One region of the Paenibacillus sp. sgz302191 genome, then DNA from elsewhere that is predicted to be linked to it. Evidence: predicted binding sites of a transcription regulator. Region 1 holds the regulator's gene; the other holds the start of a gene.
The links. Region 1 encodes NrdR, which represses ribonucleotide reductase genes. Its sites were predicted from a motif close to AACACNATATATNGTGTT; they were not measured.
Positions count from the first base shown of each region.

Region 1 (3,414 bases):
GAATTCGCCCCGTTTTCGCATCAACGACGGCTGTGGATTGCTTTTCATACCCGCCAAAAGAAGGCGTTTGATTGGACCAGCTCAAGTTCCACACCTGCCGGTTATTTTCCCAATAGGCATTTAATTCCTTTCCGATCAGCTTCCGATCCGCCGGAATGGCTTCCAATCGCTCCGCGAGCCCGGCTGCCTGCTCGGCCGTCAGCAGTTGGCCGTCTCCTTTCCCCCCTGTCGGAACAAAAACTTGATCCGTCTTGCCGACATCAGAAAGCTGCTCAATGTCCGATTTCAGGTCTTTGCCCGTTTCATCCAGCAGTTTGCCGGTTTGCGCATCGATGCTCACATCGCCGCGCAAAGGAGCCCAGCCGAGAAACCAGCTTTTTTCTCTGGCGTATGGTTTATACAACGGAACATACTGCAAATTCAAATGAACGCTCGATTCGTATTTTTTAAGCGCTTCATCCTGGCTGACAGCCGGCTTCGAAGACGGATATTGTTCCGACGCTTTGGTTCGGTAATAACCCGTAACTTCCCCGTTGCCGTCTACGGTCACGGAAATATTGTCCCCGCTTGCGAGGCCGTCTATGAAAGGAGTGAACGTAAAATAATATTGAACAGGACCAAAAAGCGCATCTTCCCTTATTCTCGGCTGTTGTTCAAGCTTCAAGCTGTCGGACCCGATCGAAGGCGCTGCCTTGCGGATAAAATCTTTTGCCGATTCGAGGGCTTCCGCTTCGGTCTTTTTCGGCGGATAGTACGCCTCGCCGTCGGCGGCCTGGAAATAAAAGCTGGTTTGCAGCAATTCGCCGGTAATGGAATCAAGCTTGCTCGTCAAACCGTAACTGCTGTTAGAACCGGTGCTGAACTCCCAGTTGATCGTCCAGACATTTTGATATTGAGGAGGATATGTATTCGTATCTCCCAACTGCACCTGGGCTGCCCGGGCATCCTTAAGTCTGGGAAATAAAGCCTTGACTTTCGCTACCGCTTCTTCCTGCGTAATTTTGGCCTCCGCCTGTTTGACCGGCGGCACCTGAACGGTATCGGCAATCGGAACCGCGGCGGACATGCCCTGCACTTCGACGGTTACGCTTTCGCCTGCAAAAGCCGGCAGCGGCAGCAGACTCATGCTCAAAACGGATAATACGGCAAGCTTGCCGGTCATCCCATTTATTTTTGGACGTGCATTCAACAACATCACTCTCCCAAAATTTGAATATTTTGCAAAGCCCATCAATATGTACGTGCCCAATTCCAAATAGTTCCGTTCAAGGAAACAAAATAAAACCGTCGTCAGCTCTTCGTCAAGAAGAACCGCGACGGCTTTGCTTATTTTTTGGGAATAAATCCGCCTTCATGCTTGCCTAATATTTCTGTCAATTCTTTTAAAAACATATTGATATCTTTGAACTGGCGATAGACGGAAGCGAACCGAATGTACGCCACTTCGTCGACCGGGTACAACTGCTCCATGACAAGTTCGCCGATAGCCCGGCTGTCCACTTCCGCATGTGCGGTGTTGCGAAGCTGCATCTCTACTTCCGAGACGATAACTTCCAGCCTCTCCATGGAAACAGGTCTCTTCTCGCAGGCCCGGATCAGGCCTCTCAACATTTTTTCCCGGCTGAACTCTTCTCTGCTGCCGTCCTTCTTGATGACGATCAGCGGGGTTTCCTCTACCATTTCGAACGTCGTAAACCGTCTCATGCATTTCTCGCATTCCCGGCGGCGGCGGATCGATTTATTTTCGTTGGCGGATCTGGAGTCGAGCACTTTCGTACCGTTGTAGTCACAGAATGGGCATCTCACTGGCCTCTTAACTCTCCTTTCTTTTGAACGTCAATTACCATATGTTACTTGTCATGAACAGGAGCGAAACGCACATAATAGGATTACCAACGACAAGGAGGTGAACAACATGGGTGCAGGACAATCTCGCAGCAGCAATGTTCTAGTCGTTCCTCAAGCAAATGCCGCGCTGGATCAGTTGAAATACGAAGTTGCTCAAGAGCTGGGTATCGCCATCCCGCAAGATGGCTACTACGGCAACATGGCGACTCGTGATACTGGTGCCATCGGGGGTCACATTACTCGTCGCCTGGTACAAATCGCAGAGCAGCAATTAGCCGGTCAATTCAAGTAACCCTTGAATAAAGGCTAACGTCCCGCGAGAAGTATTGAATCATTGCTCCTTCGATGGAGCGGGTTCAATGCTTCTTTCTTTTTTCATCAAAAATCTTTGAGTGAGCCCGGATTGCCCGCCGCTAAAGCGGATAAAGCATTTTCGATCCACTGCTCGGTGTAAAGTTTTTTGTACTTCTCATAGTAATACAGCACCCGCTGCACATAATGACGCGTTTCCCCAAAAGGTATCCGGCTGATATTCGCTTCCGTGCCGTCCCAAACCTCGTTTCTTTTCCATTGGTTGACATTGCCCTGGCCTGCATTGTATGCGGCTATGGCGTACGGCAAATTGCCGTCATAATGCTTCATCAGCCAACTGATGTACCAAGCTCCGAGATTGATGTTAATGTCCGCCTGCAGCAAATCTTCTTGTGAAAAAGAGCCCATATTCGCGGACTCGACGATCCAAGCCGCCGTGTCCGGCATAAGCTGCATGAGGCCGATCGCCCCTTTGCTCGATTCCAGATGATGCTTGTAGTTCGTCTCGACCCGAATGATCGCCGCAATGAGAAAAGGATCTGTATGATGATTCGCCGCGCTTTGTCGAATTTCCTTCTCGTAATAAATCGGGTACAGCTTGCGGCCGATAAAAGAACTGTTCATAAAGAGGAGCATAACAAAACAAATCAGCAGAAGAGCGAAAGCGCGCTTTTTCCGAAAAAATGTCATGTAAGCCCCTTTCTTAACCAAAATTCGCGAATCTGCCGCTCCGTTTCCTCCAAAGATCCGCTGTTGTCAACGAGGATATCGGCGCGCTCGCGCTTGATTTCGATCGGCATTTGCGCATCAAGCCTCCTGTCGGCCTCGGCTTCCGAGAGCCCGTCGCGCCGGATCAGCCGTTCCCGCTGCACTTCGTGGGGCACATAGACGACCATAATCTCTTGATACATATGTTCATAACCGGATTCATACAGCAGCGGCACATCGACAACGACCAACTTGTCCGGATGCTCCCGCTCGGCCGTCTCTCTTTGCTCGAGCAACTGCGCGCGAATCGCGGGATGCAGCAAGCTCTCCAACAGCTTGCGCGCATCTTTGTCCGCGAAAACGATCTCGCCCAGCTTTTTGCGGTTCAAAGATCCGTCCGGCTGAATAACGGCTTGTCCGAACTGCTCCGCAACCCTGGCAAGAACCGGGCTGCCAGGCTCCACAACATCGCGGGCGATTTTGTCCGCATCAATCAATATGGCGCCGCGGCGGACGAGCATGGCGCTAACCGTACTTTTGCCGCAA
Region 1 is NZ_JBYLHY010000026.1:112,219-115,632, reverse strand. Features, by position in the region: gene AC3G2T_RS29025 (YcdB/YcdC domain-containing protein) at 1-1,189, opposite strand, end outside; gene nrdR (transcriptional regulator NrdR) at 1,327-1,806, opposite strand; gene AC3G2T_RS29015 (alpha/beta-type small acid-soluble spore protein) at 1,916-2,140, shown strand; gene AC3G2T_RS29010 (lytic transglycosylase domain-containing protein) at 2,227-2,850, opposite strand; gene coaE (dephospho-CoA kinase) at 2,847-3,414, opposite strand, start outside.

Region 2 (3,414 bases), on a different contig from region 1:
GCTACATGAAACTGCAGGGAGACAACGGATTGTGGCATCAAGTGCTGAACGATCCCGAAGCATATCAGGAGGCCTCGTGCACGGCCATGTTTGCCTATGCTTTCGCGCGCGGCGTCCGTTTCGGCTGGCTCAGCGACCCGGCGCCGTATATGAAAGCCGCGTTTAAGGCATGGGAAGGCCTGAGCCGGCTTGCGATCGACAGCCAAGGCAACGTTCACGGCGTATGCAGCGGCTCGCGGTACTCGTTTACGGCGGAGTACTACAAGGATGATTTGCTTACCGTCCTCAATGATAACCATGGTATCGGCATCATGATGCTGGCCGGAACCGAGGTGCTGAAGCTGAAGCTTTGGCAGGATGTCAGGGAGCATATTGCTCAAGCGTGAATAAAGTTCAGCCCATTTGCTTGTTTGCAAATGGGCTTTTTTTGCTGCGCCGGGATGGGGGTGGGGAGAGCGCGAGGGTGATGGATGGTTTGCTTGCGCTGCAACCGCCCCAAGATGCAAAGACGGCACAGGCCAGGCCGTTCGTGAGCGGGTTGGGAGCGCGAGAACCTGCTCTGCCGGAAACCCCGACCGCCGGAGCCGGCAGCACAATTTGCCTGGTTGCGCGCAGAAAGCCTGATAAAAAGGTCTTTTGCCTGCAGATACGCTGACAAACGAACAATTCCTGCAATTGTGGGAGGCTTTTCACCGAAATGGGCCGCTCCCAGCGAAAAAATCTGCACTTTCGCAAGCTGTTGAAAAACCCCCACGTTAGAGGAGATAGCCATAATCTGCCTGGCCGCACGAAAAAACCTGCAAAAATACATGAATTTGCGTCCTTGATCGCTGTCCACGAACAATTCCTGCAAAAGTGCAGGCTTTTCACCGAACACATAGACTCATGCTCACTTTCAGCGAAAAAGCCTGCACTTTTGCAGGTTTTTCGCCAAAACAAGCGAATTTCGGAGAAAAAGCCTGCACTTTCGCAGTTTTTTTCCTAGCAAGCTGATTTTGTCCAGTCGTGCAGTCCCACGACCTATACCTGGAGAGGCGCAAGCCCAGAAAAGGCGGCTGTCCCCAAATTAGCCGCACTCGTTCTCCTAGCCCTCGTAGAGTGTCGCGACTTGCTCGGGCAGCCTGCACTTTTGCAGACTTTCTTCCGGCCAAGACGCCTCACCGCCCCATTTTGCTGCACTGCAGCTCATGCTGCCAGGTGACGCGCCCCCTCTAGTTCCCTCGCCCCGTCACATTCGGCAATCTGACTTTCGCGGGCTTTCCGGTCTGTCAGTGCCGTTGGTTTCCCAACGGGTACCGGCATGCATGGCCCTATTGTGAATGCGAACCCCATATGAGGCCTTGTGGGGCAGTCGACTTTCCGATTCCGGGTCTTTCTCCGAACCAATGATTGAGGCGACCGGGCGGCGATCCTTTTTTTTCATAGCCGAATCGTGAAAAGCAAGCATGCAAATTGGCGAATCAATCTGTCTTCTGAACGCGGTCGCTCATCTTCGATGGAGGGCATCCTTTAGCTTTGCAGAACTCGAACGAAAAAAGAAAAACTTACGAACCTATGTTCTAATTTTTGTCGGTTTGTGGTATACTGGATCTATGAAAAACGAACCGAAATTCGGGTTACAGCCGGGGGGCCGCGTCCTGCCTGGAAGGTCGCTTACGGCAAAAAACTGACCGGCGATTAATATCCTGAGCGATAAAATAAATCTGAGATAGAGAGCAATAGCAAGGAAAAATCCGAAAAACGAATATAAGCTTGCACTAATCGCCGAATTTAGTCCAAAACCTATTAGATGCACAAAATATAGTGTTGTATAATGGAACTCGCACACAATATATTGTGCTTCTACATATTTTATCAAGATATGCTTGACCTATGTTGTTGCATAATTTTGAGGCCTATTGGGAGGGTGTTGTTGTTGGAAATGATGCAAACAAGGAAGAAGTTGGATGGTTTAAGCGAGAAAATCTTTTTGGACCGGTACGCGCTTAAAAATGCGGATACCAGCCTGGCCAAGGTTGGCGATACCGTGCTTGTTCTGACGAAAGATGATCCCAAATTTCCAGCTAAAGAAGTCGGCGAAATCATAAGCCGCGACGGCAAAACGGTCAAGGTGAGGACACGCAGCGGCGAAGTCGTCGAATCCGCGGTGGAGAAGCTCACTTTAAATATAGAAAAAACTCCCGAAGAAATGTGGGACAGGCTGGCGGGAGCGATGGCTTCCGTAGAGACGACCCCGGAGAAAAAGAAAGAATGGACAGAGAAGTTCCGGTACATTCTCGACGATTGGAAGCTTGTTCCGGGCGGCCGGATTGCGGCCGGTGCCGATGCCAGCGACGAGCTGACGCTGTTTAACTGCTACGTCATCCCTTCCCCGCAAGACAGCCGCGGCGGAATTATGAGCACATTGAGCGAAATGACCGAGATTATGTCCCGCGGCGGCGGCGTTGGCATCAATCTGTCCTCCTTGCGCCCGCGGCGTTCCGTTGTCAAAGGCGTTAACGGTTCTTCCAGCGGCGCGGTTTCGTGGGGCGGATTGTTCAGCTATACGACAGGGCTGATCGAACAGGGCGGAAGCCGCCGCGGCGCGCTTATGCTGATGATCAACGACTGGCACCCGGACCTGGAGGATTTTATTACCGTGAAATCCACGATGGGACAGATTACGAACGCGAACTTGTCCGTTTGCGTCAGCAACGGTTTTATGAAAGCTGTGAAAGAAGATCTGGAGTGGGAACTTGTGTTCCCGGATACGACTGATCCTGAATATAACGACAAGTGGGACGGCAATCTCGACGCCTGGAAAAAGCTCGGCAAAGAAGTTAAGCATTACCGCACCGTGCGGGCCCGCGACGTATGGCATACGATTATCGAATCGGCGTGGAAATCGGCGGAGCCCGGCGTTGTGTTCATGGAATATTACAACCAAATGTCCAACAGTTGGTACTTCAACCCGATCATCTGCACGAATCCGTGCGGCGAGCAGGGGCTGCCGGCGTGGGGCGTATGCAACTTGTCGGCCATTAATCTTTCCAAGTTTTACGATGCCGACAAGCATGATGTGGATTGGGAAGACCTGGCTACAGTCGTTCGTTATTCGACGCGCTTCCTTGACAACGTTATTGACAAAACGCCGTATCATTTCGAAGAAAACCGGCTCAATCAGCAGGGCGAGCGTCGCGTGGGCTTAGGAACCATGGGGCTGGCAGAGCTGATGATTAAGCTGAAAATCCGTTACGGCAGCCCGGAGTCGCTGCAATTCCTGGACAAGATCTACGGCTTCATGGCCAAAGAAGCGTATCTGGCGTCAGCGGAAATTGCAGGCGAAAAAGGCTCCTTCAAACAGTTCCATGCTGAGAAGTTTTTGCAAAGCGGCTTTATGAAAAACATGACTCAGGTATATCCCGAAGTCGGAGC
Region 2 is NZ_JBYLHY010000003.1:43,327-46,740, reverse strand. Features, by position in the region: gene AC3G2T_RS05020 (glycoside hydrolase family 88/105 protein) at 1-386, shown strand, start outside; gene AC3G2T_RS05015 (hypothetical protein) at 377-877, opposite strand; gene AC3G2T_RS05010 (adenosylcobalamin-dependent ribonucleoside-diphosphate reductase) at 1,922-3,414, shown strand, end outside.
Region 2: a site for NrdR is predicted at 1,824-1,841, ahead of AC3G2T_RS05010 (adenosylcobalamin-dependent ribonucleoside-diphosphate reductase). Genes of this name have one in related genera too.